DNA from 2 places in the Streptomyces amakusaensis genome. Region 1 is predicted to be linked to the other one. Evidence: riboswitches for the same ligand, from Rfam matches in the RefSeq annotation. Region 1 holds a riboswitch; the other holds the start of a gene.
The links. A riboswitch is a leader RNA that binds a small molecule or an ion and turns the genes downstream of it on or off. The one in region 1 is predicted to bind S-adenosylmethionine.
Positions count from the first base shown of each region.

Region 2: linked by a shared signal. The riboswitch ahead of ABD371_RS10510 (aminotransferase class V-fold PLP-dependent enzyme) and the one ahead of thrC (threonine synthase) in region 1 are both predicted to bind S-adenosylmethionine.

Region 1 is NZ_BAAASB010000001.1:577,310-584,463, reverse strand. Features, by position in the region: gene ABD371_RS02465 (alpha/beta hydrolase) at 1-41, opposite strand, end outside; gene groL (chaperonin GroEL) at 558-2,180, opposite strand; gene ABD371_RS02455 (cold-shock protein) at 2,589-2,792, opposite strand; gene ABD371_RS02450 (MoaD/ThiS family protein) at 3,269-3,544, opposite strand; gene thrC (threonine synthase) at 3,565-4,854, opposite strand; SAM riboswitch class I at 4,871-5,019, opposite strand; gene ABD371_RS02440 (glucosyl-3-phosphoglycerate synthase) at 5,164-6,108, shown strand; gene ABD371_RS02435 (hypothetical protein) at 6,138-6,272, shown strand; gene ABD371_RS02430 (alpha,alpha-trehalose-phosphate synthase (UDP-forming)) at 6,352-7,154, shown strand, end outside.
Region 2 is NZ_BAAASB010000005.1:124,455-131,608, forward strand. Features, by position in the region: gene qcrA (cytochrome bc1 complex Rieske iron-sulfur subunit) at 1-1, shown strand, start outside; gene qcrB (cytochrome bc1 complex cytochrome b subunit) at 1-1,632, shown strand, start outside; gene trpD (anthranilate phosphoribosyltransferase) at 1,766-2,830, shown strand; SAM riboswitch class IV at 2,957-3,074, shown strand; gene ABD371_RS10510 (aminotransferase class V-fold PLP-dependent enzyme) at 3,284-4,657, shown strand; gene ABD371_RS10515 (glycerate kinase family protein) at 4,609-5,811, opposite strand; gene ABD371_RS10520 (SLC13 family permease) at 5,866-7,154, opposite strand, start outside.

The sequences.
Region 1 (7,154 bases):
ACGCTCACCGCCAGCACGGGAACGAGTCGTCGTCTCTGCATGAAGTGTTTCCTTAAAGGCAGTTGGTGGGCTCAGGGCTGAACCCTGTCGTGTCCTCTGTCCGGAGGAATCCCCCGTCGGGACAGTCTTGTCTACGCCTCTGGGTGGAGGCGCGGCGGGGGAATCCTTCGCCCGGGGTAGGGGACGCCGTCCGCCCCGGTGCCGGAAACGGCGAACGCTCCCCGGGTCGGCTGTACCGGGGAGCGCTCGGGTGACGGCGGCCGGTCGTGGGGCCGCGGTGTCACGGTGCTGCGGGTGTCACGGTGCTGCGGTGTCACGGTGCTGCGGTGTCACGGTGGTGCGCGGTGCTGCGGTGCGGTGGCGCTTGTCGATGGTGCGGGAGCCGCCCGCCCTCGCGACAGCCCCCGGCGTGATCCTTCACCTGAAGGGGGCCGGTCCGGCGGCCCGGGGAGTATCCGCCGGGATCGGGGGTAGCGCGCACGCACGCCGAAGGGCGGCACCCCCTGGGAGAGGGGTGCCGCCCTTCGGACTGCTGGAGCAGCTGATCCGACGAGGGATCAGAAGTCCATGTCACCGCCCGGCATGCCGCCCGGAGCGGCCGCGGCGGCCTTCTCCGGCTTGTCGGCGATGACGGCCTCGGTGGTCAGGAACAGCGCCGCGATGGAGGCCGCGTTCTGCAGAGCAGAGCGGGTCACCTTCGCGGGGTCGATGATGCCCTCGGCGATCATGTCGACGTACTCGCCGGTCGCGGCGTTCAGGCCGTGACCGATGGGCAGGTTGCGCACCTTCTCGACGATGACGCCGCCCTCAAGACCACCGTTGACGGCGATCTGCTTGAGCGGGGCCTCCAGGGCCAGACGGACGGCGTTGGCGCCGGTCGCCTCGTCGCCCTCGAGGTCCAGCTTCTCGAAGACCGAGGAAGCCTGGATCAGGGCCACGCCGCCGCCGGCGACGATGCCCTCCTCGACGGCCGCCTTCGCGTTGCGAACGGCGTCCTCGATGCGGTGCTTGCGCTCCTTGAGCTCGACCTCGGTCGCGGCGCCGGCCTTGATGACGGCCACGCCGCCGGCCAGCTTCGCGAGGCGCTCCTGGAGCTTCTCGCGGTCGTAGTCCGAGTCGGAGTTCTCGATCTCGGCGCGGATCTGGTTGACCCGGCCGGCGACCTGGTCGCTGTCACCGGAGCCGTCGACGATGGTCGTCTCGTCCTTGGTGATGACGACCTTGCGGGCGCGGCCCAGCAGGTCCAGACCGGCGTTCTCGAGCTTGAGGCCGACCTCCTCGGAGATGACCGTGCCGCCCGTGAGGATGGCGATGTCGTTCAGCATGGCCTTGCGGCGGTCGCCGAAGCCCGGGGCCTTGACGGCGACGGACTTGAAGGTGCCGCGGATCTTGTTCACGACCAGCGTGGACAGGGCCTCGCCCTCGACGTCCTCGGCGATGATCAGCAGGGGCTTGCCCGACTGCATGACCTTCTCCAGCAGCGGAAGGAGGTCCTTCACGTTGCCGACCTTGGAGTTCACGATCAGGATGTACGGGTCGTCCAGGGACGCCTCCATACGCTCCATGTCGGTGGCGAAGTACGCCGAGATGTAGCCCTTGTCGAAGCGCATGCCCTCGGTGAGCTCCAGCTCCAGACCGAAGGTCTGGGACTCCTCGACCGTGATGACGCCTTCCTTGCCGACCTTGTCCATCGCCTCGGCGATGAGCTCGCCGATCTGGGTGTCGGCGGCGGAGATGGAGGCGGTGGAAGCGATCTGCTCCTTGGTCTCCACGTCCTTGGCCTGCTCCAGCAGGGCGCCGGAGACGGCCTCGACGGCCTTCTCGATGCCGCGCTTGAGGGCCATCGGGTTGGCGCCGGCCGCCACGTTGCGCAGGCCCTCGCGGACGAGCGCCTGGGCGAGAACGGTCGCGGTGGTGGTTCCGTCGCCGGCGACGTCGTCCGTCTTCTTGGCGACTTCCTTGACCAGCTCGGCGCCGATCTTCTCGTACGGGTCCTCGAGCTCGATCTCCTTGGCGATGGAAACACCATCGTTGGTGATCGTGGGCGCGCCCCACTTCTTCTCAAGGACGACGTTGCGGCCCTTGGGACCGAGGGTGACCTTGACGGCGTCGGCGAGCTGGTTCATACCGCGCTCAAGGCCGCGCCGCGCCTCCTCGTCGAACGCGATGATCTTTGCCATGTGAAGTGTCCTCCACGGACTGGTGGGAAGCTCTGGCCGGACCGCGACGGCGCCCGCGACGGACGGCCCGCGCGCCGTGTGGTTCTCTGCCCCACAGGCCTGCGGACCTCACCTGCTCGGTCCATGTTCTGTCACTCTCACTAGGAGAGTGCTAACGCCAATGATTAGCACTCGCCCCTGCCGAGTGCAAGCGCCTCTGGCAGAACCGGCCCCTCGGGGAGGGTGCCGGAACCCCTCCCGGACCCGGGCCGCACAAGGCTCCCGGGGCAGGTGGGGGTAGGCGCGGCCCCGCCCGTACACGCGTGTGGGGTCCGCACCCCGTTTCCCGGGATGCGGACCCCAACATGCGTGAACGCGTCGGTGGCCGATCGCGTCGCAGGTGTCGCAGGTCTGGCTCGGACCGCGGAATCAGACCGCGAGCTTCACCATGTCCGCCTGCGGACCCTTCTGTCCCTGCGAGATTTCGAACTCGACTCGCTGACCCTCCTCCAGGGTGCGGTATCCGTCCATCTGGATCGCGCTGTAGTGGACGAATACATCCGCACCACCGTCGACCGCGATGAAGCCATACCCCTTCTCCGCGTTGAACCACTTGACGGTGCCCTGAGCCATGCCTAACTCCCCTATTACTGGCCCTTGCGCAGGACCGCACCTCGCGGACCCGGGTCAGATCTCACCCGCCGCGAGCCGTCCTCCAGGTGCGGAGGGAGGCTCTGCGGATGTGCGCCGGAACGCGTCGACCGCGGCTGAATGTATCTGCCCAACTGCCCTCTGCAACAGGTCAATCGGACGAGAAATCCGGGCACGGCGGATCGATGAATTAGCCTGAATTCACAAGGTTGTGGGGCAAGTCGGGCCCGACAAAGAAGACTTAAGCGGCAAATCAATCGCGCACATTGGCTGCTTCTTATCGCGCGGGGGCGCATTCTCGTATGCCGAGAAGCGCGGCCGGCCGCGGGACATTCCCCAACTGTAGCGCCTTCAATCCTGCGGAATTGCCCCCTCCGTTTATTTCGACGGAGAGGGCAACCGGTGTGGCGCGGGGAGGGTCCGGGAAGAACCCCGGAGGGCGGGAGGGGACCCGGGGATCAGCCTCCGGCGACCGCGGGAATGATCGAGATTCCGGCGCCGTCCGGCGTCACGGTGTCGAGACCCTGTTCAAAGCGGACGTCGTCGTCATTGACGTACACATTCACGAACCGGCGCAGCTTGCCGGTCTCGTCCAGGACGCGCGCGGCGATGCCCGAGTGATTGCGCTCCAGGTCCGCGATCACCTCGGAGAGGGTGGTGCCCTCGGCCGCCACCTCGGCCTGGCCGCCGGTGTAGGTGCGCAGAATGGTGGGGATTCGTACGTTGACGCTCATTTTCAGCTCTCCCAGGGGTTTCAGTGGGCCAGGCCGGCGTCGCGGAACGCGTCCAGGCTGGGGCGGATGGTCGCGGTGGGGCCGCTGGTCGGGGCGACCGCGTCCAGGGTCTTGAGACCGTCGCCGGTGTTGAGGACGACCGTGGTCAGCGTCGGGTCGAGCAGACCGGCCTCGATCAGCTTCCGGGTCACGCCCACGGTCACCCCGCCGGCGGTCTCCGCGAAGATGCCCTCGGTGCGGGCCAGCAGCTTGATCGAGTCCACGATCTCCGCGTCGGTGACGTCCTCGACCGCTCCGCCGGTGCGGCGGGCGATGTCCAGGACGTACGGCCCGTCCGCCGGGTTGCCGATCGCCAGCGACTTGGCGATGGTGTCCGGCTTCACCGGGCGCACCACGTCGTGTCCGGCCTTGAAGGCCGCCGAGACCGGCGAGCAGCCCTCGGCCTGGGCCCCGAAGATCTTGTACGGGCGGTCCTCGACCAGGCCCAGCTTGATCAGCTCCTGGAGCCCCTTGTCGATCTTGGTGAGCTGGGAGCCGGAGGCGATCGGGATCACGATCTGATCGGGCAGCCGCCAGCCGAGCTGCTCGCAGATCTCGTACGCGAGCGTCTTGGAACCCTCGCCGTAGTACGGGCGGAGGTTGACGTTGACGAAGCCCCAGCCCTCGCCGAGCGGGTCGCCGATCAGCTCGGAGCAGAAACGATTCACATCGTCGTAGTTGCCCTCGATGCCGACCAGCTCGCCGCCGTAGACCGCGGCCATGACGACCTTGCCCTGCTCCAGGTCGTGCGGGATGAACACGCAGGAGCGGAAGCCCGCCCGCGCGGCGGCAGCGCCGACCGCGCCGGCCAGATTGCCGGTGGAGGAGCAGGAGAGGGTGGTGAAGCCGAAGGCGCGGGCGGCCTCGACGGCGATCGCGACGACCCGGTCCTTGAAGGAGTGGGTCGGGTTGCCGGAGTCGTCCTTGACGAACAGGCCGCCGGTGACGCCCAGTTCACGGGCGAGGTTGTCGGCCTTGACCAGCTTGGTGAAACCGGGGTTCAGATTCGGCTTGCCGGCCACGTCCGCGGGGACGGGCAGCAGCGGGGCGTAGCGCCAGATGTTCTCCGGGCCGGCCTCGATCCGGGCGCGCAGCGCCTCGGGGCCCTCGGCGGGGAGGTCGTAGGCGACTTCCAGGGGGCCGAAACAGGAGGAACAGGCGAAGATCGGGCCCAGTTCGAAACGCTCACCGCACTCGCGACACGACAGCGCTGCGGCCGGTCCGAGATCGACAGGGGTGACGGGGGTGGTTGCGACGGTCTGCACAGCCATGGAGGGAGGCCCTTTCTCCTCATCTTTCCCATGGCGAGGCTCGCCATGAGACGGATTTGGCACCTTCCCGAGCCGGGAGCCTCATGCGCTGAACAGCGACTGAGACCGGCTGGAGGGTTGCCGGGGCTTCAACGGGCCGTATCCCTCTGCCCCTCTGGATGAGCGGTATTCGATTGTGTAACGCGGGAACGACCCCGACATGCGACGGGCGTCCGCGTTGTTCAAGACTGTAACCGAAGGCATGGACGGTTGAGATAGTCGTCCGCACCGCGAGATGCGTCACAGGGCTGCTGTGGGGAGTGGGTACACGTGCTCGATGAAGTGGAGCACTGGCTGACCGGGCGGACCTGGAAGGCCGCCGACCGGCCGCTGCACCGGCTGCTGGCGGCCAAGCGGGCGTCCTCGGCGACGGTCAGCGTCGTGCTGCCCGCGCTCAACGAGGAGGCGACCGTCGGGGACATCGTCACCGTGATCCGCCGGGAGCTGATGGAGACCGCCCCGCTCGTCGATGAACTGGTGGTGATCGACTCCGGCTCCACCGACCGCACCGCCGCGATCGCCGCCGCCGCCGGGGCGCGGGTGGTGCACCGGGACGCGATCCTGCCCCGGCTGCCGGCGCTGCCCGGCAAGGGCGAGGTGCTGTGGCGGTCGCTGATGGTGACCGGCGGTGACATCGTGTGCTTCGTCGACGCCGACCTTCGGGACTTCTCCGCCGACTTCGTCTCCGGGATCGTCGGGCCGCTGCTCACCGACCCGGGGATCGACTTCGTCAAGGCGATGTACGACCGCCCGCTGGACGACGCCCCGGGGCAGGGCGGGCGGGTCACCGAGCTGGTGGCCCGCCCGCTGCTCAATCTGCACTGGCCCCGGCTGGCCGGTTTCGTCCAGCCGCTGGGCGGCGAGTACGCGGCCCGCCGCTCCCTGCTGGAGTCGCTGCCCTTCCCGGTCGGGTACGGGGTCGAGCTGGGCCTCCTGGTCGACGCCCTGCGCGCGGTGGGCCTGGACGCCCTCGCCCAGGTCGACGTCGGCTCCCGCAAACACCGCCACCAGGACGCCCGGGCGCTCGGCCGGATGGCCGCGGCGATCTACCGCACCGCCCAGCTCAGACTGGAGCGCGGCCAGCTGGTGCGGCCGTCGCTGACCCAGTTCGAGCGCGGCGCGGACGGCTTTGTCCCGCGCACCCACCCGGTGGACACCGAGGAGCGGCCCCCGATGCGGGAGATCCGCGAGTACGCGGCGCGTCGGGCGGCCTGAGCCCCGCCCGCCGGTCGAACATCGTATGTATGAACTTCGCCCGTCATGTCCTGATGTCGGCCGAGCGGCTCTGGCTGCTCGGCGGACTCGTCCTCAGCCTCGCCGCCGTCGCGGCCGTCGCCCTCGCCGCCGGGCGGGGCCGCCGGGGCGGCCGTGCCGAATGAGCCGAGTGCCCGGGGCGAGTGAGCCGACCGGAGGCGTACGCACGTTTGAGGCCCCACCCGGCGGGCTAGGTTTCGCGACATGGTCTCCGAGCCCCCCGCAACACCGGTCCGCGCCCAGATCCTCGTAGCGTCGAACCGGGGTCCGATCTCCTACGCCCTCGGCGAGGACGGAGCGCTCGACGCCCGGCGCGGCGGCGGCGGGATGGTCTCCGGGCTCTCCGCCGCCGGCTCCGGCGCGGACTCCCTCTGGGTCTGCTCCGCCCTCGGCGAGGGCGACCGCGAGGCACTGCGGCGCGGTGTCGGCGAACCGGGCGTGCTGATGCTCGACATCGACCCGGACATCCACTCCGCCGCGTACAACGACATCGCCAACTCCGTCCTCTGGTTTGTCCACCATCTGCTGTACCAGACCCCGCTGGAACCCGTCTTCGACGCGGACTTCCGCCGCCGGTGGAGCGCGTACGAGAGCTACAACCGCGCCTTCGCCCAGGCCCTGGCCGACCACGCCGGCGACGGGGCCGCGGTCCTCGTCCAGGACTACCATCTGGCGCTCGTCCCCGGCCTGCTCCGCGAGCTGCGCCCCGATCTGCGGATCGGACACTTCTCGCACACCCCCTGGGCCCCCGCCGACTACTTCCGGCTGCTCCCCGACGACATCGCCGAACAGCTGCTGCGCGGCCTCCTCGGCGCGGACCGCACCTGCTTCCTCACCCGCCGCTGGGCCGACGCCTTCACCGACTGCGCCGTGCGGGTGCTGGGCGAGGACGCCCTCACCGGCCGCCGGATCGGGGTCCACGGGCTCGGCGCGGACGCCGGCTTCCTCAAGGAGCGCTCGCACCGGCCGGACGTGGCCGAGCGGATGACCGCCCTCCGCGAGCAGAT
Region 2 (7,154 bases), on a different contig from region 1:
AGTACTGCAACTGAGACCAAGCGCCCCGAGCGCAAAGCACCCGCCGGTGAGCGGGTCGCCGACTGGGCGGACGGCCGGCTGGGGATCTACTCCCTGGCCAAGGCCAACATGCGCAAGATCTTCCCGGACCACTGGTCCTTCATGCTCGGTGAGATCTGCCTCTACAGCTTCGTGATCATCATCCTCACGGGTGTGTATCTGACGCTGTTCTTCACCCCGTCGATGAACGAGATCGTCTACCACGGCAGCTACGTCCCCATGCAGGGCGTACGCATGTCCGAGGCCTACGCCTCGACGCTGGAGATCAGCTTCGACGTCCGCGGCGGTCTGCTCATCCGGCAGATGCACCACTGGGCCGCGCTGATCTTCGTCGCCGCGATGATGGTCCACATGATGCGCGTCTTCTTCACGGGCGCCTTCCGCAAGCCGCGCGAGGTCAACTGGCTCTTCGGCTTCCTGCTGCTCTTCCTGGGCATGTTCACCGGTTTCACCGGTTACTCGCTCCCGGACGACCTGCTCTCGGGCACCGGCGTCCGCTTCATGCAGGGCGCGATCCTGGCCGTGCCAGTCGTGGGCACGTACATCTCGATGTTCCTGTTCGGCGGGGAGTTCCCAGGTCACGACTTTGTGTCCCGGTTCTATTCGATCCACATCCTGCTGTTGCCGGGCATCATGCTCGGACTGTTGGTGGGCCATCTGATCCTGGTCGTCTACCACAAGCACACGCAGTACGCGGGTCCCGGCCGTACCGAGAAGAACGTCGTCGGCATGCCGCTGCTGCCGGTCTACATGGCCAAGGCGGGAGGCTTCTTCTTCCTGGTCTTCGGCATCATCGCGGTGGTCTCCGCCGTCGCCACGCTGAACCCGATCTGGGCACTCGGCCCCTACCGGGTCGACCAGGTCTCCACCGGCGCGCAACCCGACTGGTACATGGGCTTCGCCGAGGGTCTGATCCGTGTGATGCCAGGCTGGGAGATCAACGCCTTCGGCTACACACTCGCCCTGGGCGTACTCATCCCGCTGATCGCCTTCCCGCTGGTGCTGGGCGCGATCGGGGTCTACCCCTTCATCGAGTCCTGGATCACCGGGGACAAGCGCGAGCACCACATCCTGGACCGCCCGCGCAACGCCCCGACGCGTACGGCCTTCGGTGTGGCCTGGCTGACCGCGTACTTCATCATGTTGATCGGCGGTGGCAACGACATCGTCGCCACGCACTTCAACCTGTCGATCAACGCGATCACCTGGTTCGTCCGGATCTTCTTCTTCGCCGGACCGGTCATCGCCTTCATCGTCACGAAGCGCATCTGCCTCGGGCTCCAGCGCCGCGACAGGGACAAGGTGCTGCACGGACGCGAGTCCGGCATCATCAAGCGACTGCCGCACGGTGAGTTCGTCGAGGTCCACGAGCCGCTCAGCCAGGGTGAGCTGTACCGCCTCACCGCGCACGAGCAGTACAAGCCGATCGAGATCGGCCCGACCGTGGACAAGAACGGCGTGGAGCGGAAGGTCTCGCTCGTCAAGAAGACGCAGGCCAAGCTCAGCCAGAGCTTCTACGGCGAGGGGAACCAGATTCCCAAGCCCACCGCCGAGGAGTACAAGGAGATCACCAGTGGCCACGGCCACCACTGATCGCCTGATCTGATCGTTACGATCGCCACAGCCAAGAGCCCCGTCCAGGCAATGGACGGGGCTCTTGGCCGTCCCCGGGGCTGGATAGGGTGGAGACCTACCCCTTATCCCCAGATGGACCCTGGAGCGGACCATGAACGTTGTGACCCCGGCAGGCGGCGACAGCGTGGCGGACCTCTCCTGGCCCCTCGTGCTGAACTCCCTCCTCGACCAGCACGACCAGAGCGCGGACGCCACCGCCTGGGCGATGCACCAGATCCTCAGCGGCGCGGCCACCGACGCGCAGATCGCCGGGTTCGCGGTGGCGCTGCGCGCCAAGGGCGAGACCGTCGCGGAGATCTCCGGCCTGGTCCGGACGATGTACGAGCACGCGCGGCTCATCGAGGTGCCGGGCCCCAGCGTCGACATCGTCGGCACCGGCGGCGACGGCGCGAAGACGGTCAACATCTCCACGATGTCCGCGATCGTCGTCGCGGGGACCGGTACGAAGGTCGTCAAGCACGGCAACCGGGCGGCGTCCAGCGCCTCGGGGGCCTCGGACGTCCTGGAGAAGCTCGGCGTCAATCTGGAGCTGACCCCCCAGCGGGTCGCCGAGGTCGCGGAGGAGGCGGGCATCACCTTCTGCTTCGCGGTCAAGTTCCACCCGGCGCTCCGCCATGTGGCGGCGGCCCGCAAGGAGCTGGGCATCCGCACCACCTTCAACTTCCTCGGCCCGCTGACCAACCCGGCCCGGGTGAAGGCCCAGGCCACCGGTGTCGCGGACGCCCGGATGGCACCCATCCTCGCTGGCGTGCTCGCCGAGCGCGGATCCTCCGCGCTGGTGTTCCGGGGCGACGACGGGCTGGACGAGCTGACGACGACGGCGACGTCCCGGGTCTGGGTGGTACGGGACGGCTCGGTGCGGGAGCAGTCCTTCGACCCGAGGGACATCGGGATCCCGCTGGTCCCGGTGGAGGCCCTGCGGGGCGCGGACGCCTCGTACAACGCGGAGGTGGCCCGCCGCCTCCTCGCCGGGGAGAGGGGGCCGGTCCGTGACGCGGTCCTGCTCAACTCGGCGGCGGCGCTGGTGGCCCTGGCGCCCTCGGACGCCTCGCTGGAGGACCAGCTCGCGGCGGCGGTCACCCGCGCCGCCCACTCCATCGACTCCGGCGCCGCCGCCGCCGCCCTCGACCGCTGGGTCGCCGCCACCAGCGCCTGACGCCTTCCCGCGCGCCCAGGGCCCCCGCCGGCTTCCCAAGCCCGCGGGGGCCTCTCCGTGTGCGGACCGTCTTGGGATGCGGAACGGTCTTGCGCTGTCGCGTTCCGCTGGCATACGGTTCCGGCAGGTCATGAGCGACAGCGACTACGGCCCCGGCCCGCTGTCCGGCAACCCTCCGTCCGTGGCGGGGTGCCCCGGGTGAAGACCAGGCCGTAGGCAGCGAGGTCTGCGGCAAGCGCGGACCCCTGCACGCCCTGGGGTCCTGGTCCTCAAGGGAGCAGTCTCGTGAGCAAGCGAATGCGATAGGGCTGTACGCCCCTTCTTCAGCACACCCTCCACGCGCGGCCTCCGCCGCGCTCCCCGAGGTAATCCCCGGCACGCCGCACGGCGATTCCGCACATCCGCGGCCGGGTCCAAGAAGCCATTCCGCCTGTCCTGCCGGGAGATATCGCCATGTCCGCACGCCCGAACACCGCCGTCGACACCACCGTGAGCACCCCCCTCGCCGTCCTCGGCCGCGATGTGACGGTCCCCCTCGTCACCGGCGGCGAAGTCACCTACGCCGCCCTGGACTACGCGGCCAGCGCCCCCGCCCTCCAGCGCGTCTGGGACGACGTCGCCGCGTACGCGCCCTACTACGGCAGCGTCCACCGGGGCGCGGGCTACCTCTCCCAGCTCTCCACCGACCTCTTCGAGAACAGCCGCCGCACCGTCGCCGAGTTCCTCGACTGCCGCGAGGGCGACCAGCTGGTCTTCACCCGCTCCACCACCGACTCGCTGAACCTGCTGGCCGCGGCGCTCCCCGCCGGCTGCCAGGTCTTCGTCTTCGAGACCGAGCACCACGCCTCCCTGCTCCCCTGGCGCGACGCCGAGGTCACCTACCTCAACGCCCCCCGCACCCCGGCCGAGGCCGTCACCACCCTGGAGCGCGCCCTCGCCGACCGCGACCCCTACGGCCCCGCCCTGGTCTGTGTGACGGGCGCGTCCAATGTGACCGGCGAGCTGTGGCCCGTACGGGAACTCGCCGCCGCCGCGCACGCCCACGGCGCGCGCATCGTCCTGGACGCCGCCCAGCTCGCCCCCCACCACCCGCTCTCCGTCCGCGAACTCGACGTCGACTGGGTCGCGTTCTCCGGACACAAGCTCTACGCGCCCTTCGGCTCGGGCGTGCTGGCCGGCCGCGCCGACTGGCTCCAGGAGGCGGACCCCTACCTCGCCGGCGGCGGCGCGTCCCGCAAGGTCGCGCGCCGCGCCGACGGCGGTGTCGAGGTCGAGTGGCACTCCACCGCCGCCCGCCACGAGGCCGGTTCGCCCAATGTCATCGGCGTCTACGCCATAGCCTCCGCCTGCAAGGCCCTGACCGAGGCCGGTTTCGACGAGCTCGTCGCCCGTGAGCAGCGGCTGGTCGGCCTGGTCCGCTCCGGTCTCGCCGAGGTCCCCGAGGTCAGGGTGCTCTCGCTCTTCGGCGACGACGCCCCCAGGGTCGGCGTGATCTCCTTCGTGGTGGAGGGCTGGAACAGCTCCCACTTCGCCGCCGCGCTCTCCGCCGAGTACGGCATCGGCGTCCGCGACGGACTCTTCTGCGCCCACCCCCTGGTCCGCACCCTGCTCGGCAGCGACCCGCAGGACCCGGGGGAGTGCGGCGCGCCGGAGAGCGAGCCGGGCGAGCGCTCGCTCAACGCGATCCGGGTCAGCTTCGGCGCGGGCACCCCCGAGGAGCACGTCGAGCGCTTCGTCCGCGCCGTCAAGGAACTCGTCGCCCAGGGCGCGCGGTGGAACTACCGCACCGAGGACGGCCGGTGCGTCCCGGACACCGCCTCCGCGTGAACCGGTAGCCGGGTCCCGATCAGAATCATCCGCAGGGCACGCTCGGTCGCGTCGGTGAGGAACTCCCCACCGCGCCCGAGCGCCTCCGTGAGCGAGACCGGCGCGGGCAGGATCGAGCTGTACGCGTCCACCCCCGAGGAGCGCACCAGATGCGCGCCCTCCCCGATGGTGCCCGCCAGCGCCAGCACCTCGCGCCCGTAGAGCTTGGCGCGCCTGGCCACCTCGGCCGGCACCTTGCCGCGCGGGGTCTGGTGGTCGAGCGCGCCCTCGGCGGTCAGCACCAGATCGGCGCGGGCCAGCCGGGCGTCCAGGTCCAGATGGTCCAGGAGGACGTCGAAGCGCGGCAGCAGCGCGGCGCCGAGCGCCGCGAGCCCCGCGCCCAGACCGCCGGAGGCCCCGGTGCCGGGCCCGTCGTACAGATCGGTGCGGACCGCCAGATCCCGGGTGAGCACGGCCGCCCACCGCTCCAGGCCCGCCGCGAGCAGCTCGACCTGCGCGGGCGTCGCCCCCTTCTGCGGCCCGAAGACCCTCGCCACCCCGCGCTCGCCGCACAGCACGTTGAACGGGTTGCAGGCGACCCGGATCTCGGTCCGCGCCAGCCGGGGATCGAGCCCGGAGGCGTCGATGCGCGCCAGCCGGACCAGCTCCCGGCCGCCGCGCGGCAGCTCCCGGCCGCTCTGGTCGAGCAGCCGCGCGCCGAGCGCCTGGAGCGCCCCGGCCCCGCCGTCCGAGGTGCCGGAGTCGCCGCAGCCGACGAGGATCCGCCGGACGCCGGTGTCGAGCGCGGCCGAGATCAGCTCGCCCACGCCATAGGTCGTCGTCGCGCCGGGATCGCGCAGCTCACGCGGTACGAGGGAGAGGCCGGCGACCGCCGCCATCTCCACCACCGCGGTCTCCTCCCGGTCGCCCAGGAGCGCGAAGTGGGTGTCGATCGGCTCGCCCGTCGGCCCGGTGGCCCGCAGCCGCACCAGCCGTCCGCCGGACGCGGAGGCCAGCGCCTGCGCCGTGCCCTCGCCGCCGTCGACGAGCGGGATCAGATCGATCTCGGCGTCGGGCACCACCCTGCGTACGCCCTCGGCGATGGCCTCGGCGGCCGACTGCGCGGAGAGGGACTCCTTGAAACCGCTGGGGGCGATCGCGAATCGGGTCAGCATCGTATGAACTCCTGACAGAGGGTTGAACAGAGGGTTGAGGTTCGGGGGCGGCCGTCAGCGGAGCGGTACGCCGATCAGCGGCCAGACGGCGACCGCGAACAGCAGCACCAGCGCCGCGGTCATCGGGGCCAGCACGGCGGAGAGCCGGAGCAGATCGCGCGGGGTGTACGTGGGGGTCCCGGGGATCTCGGCGAAGAGGGTGACCGGCTTCGCGGAGGCGGGCAGGGTGTGGCAGAAGCCCGCGGCGGCGGTGGAGGCGAGGGCGGCGGCGACCGGGTTGACCCCCGCGCCGACGGCCGCGGCTACCACCAGCGGCACCAGGACCGAGGATCTCGCCGACCGTGACTGGAGCACCAGGTGCGCCATGGTGGAGACACCCACCACCACCGTGAGGAACAGCCACGGCGGCAGATCCAGCGGCACCCCGCCGACCAGCCACTTCGCGGCCCCGGAGTCGGCGAGCGCCACACCCATCGCCATGGTCGCCGCCATGAACAGCAGCAGCGACCACGGCACGGTCTTGAGCGCGTCCTTGAGCCGTACGGTGCCCAGCGCCGGCGATGCCGCCACTATGGCCCCGATCAGCGCCACCACGGCGGGCGGCACCCGGTGCAGCGGCTCGCTGCACCACAGGACGACCACCGTGCCCAGCAGCAGGGCGCACCGGGTCTCGGCGGCCTCCAGCGGTCCGGTGACCGGCTTGTCGCTGTGCTTCTGGATCTCCTCGGCGGTGATGTGCACCGGACCCCTGCGGTCCTCGCGGCGGGTCGTGGTGAACAGCACCGCCTCCGCCGCCAGATGGGAGGAGACCACGGCCAGCGGCAGTCCGATCATCAGCCACTCGGTGAAGCCGATGCGCTCCCCGGCGGCCTCCCACAGCACCGACACGGTGATCAGATGCGCTCCCGCGCCGATCAGCGTGGCGACCGCCGACAGCAGGATGACGGTGGGGAAGAGCAGCGCCAGCATCACCACCAGCCGCTTGCGGTCCGACAGGGCCTTCGCCAGCGCCAGGAAGACCGGCATGGCGAGCGCGGCCCGCCCCGAGGTCGCGGGCACCGCGAAGGCGGTGACCACCAGCGCCGCGGTGGTGAGATGGACCAGCTGCCGCACCGTGCGCGCACCGCCGACCAGGAAGGCGGCGGCCCGCCCGGCGAGCCCGGTCCTGGCCACCGCGGCGGCCAGCACGAAGGCGCAGATCAGCAGCCACACGGTGTCGTCGCCGAGGGTGCCGAAGAGCTCGTCGCTGCTGATCACCCCCGTCGCGGTCAGAGCGAGCCCCGCGCCCAGGGCGATATAGGTGTCGTCGATCGGCGTGCCGATCCAGGCGCAGGTCGCCAGGG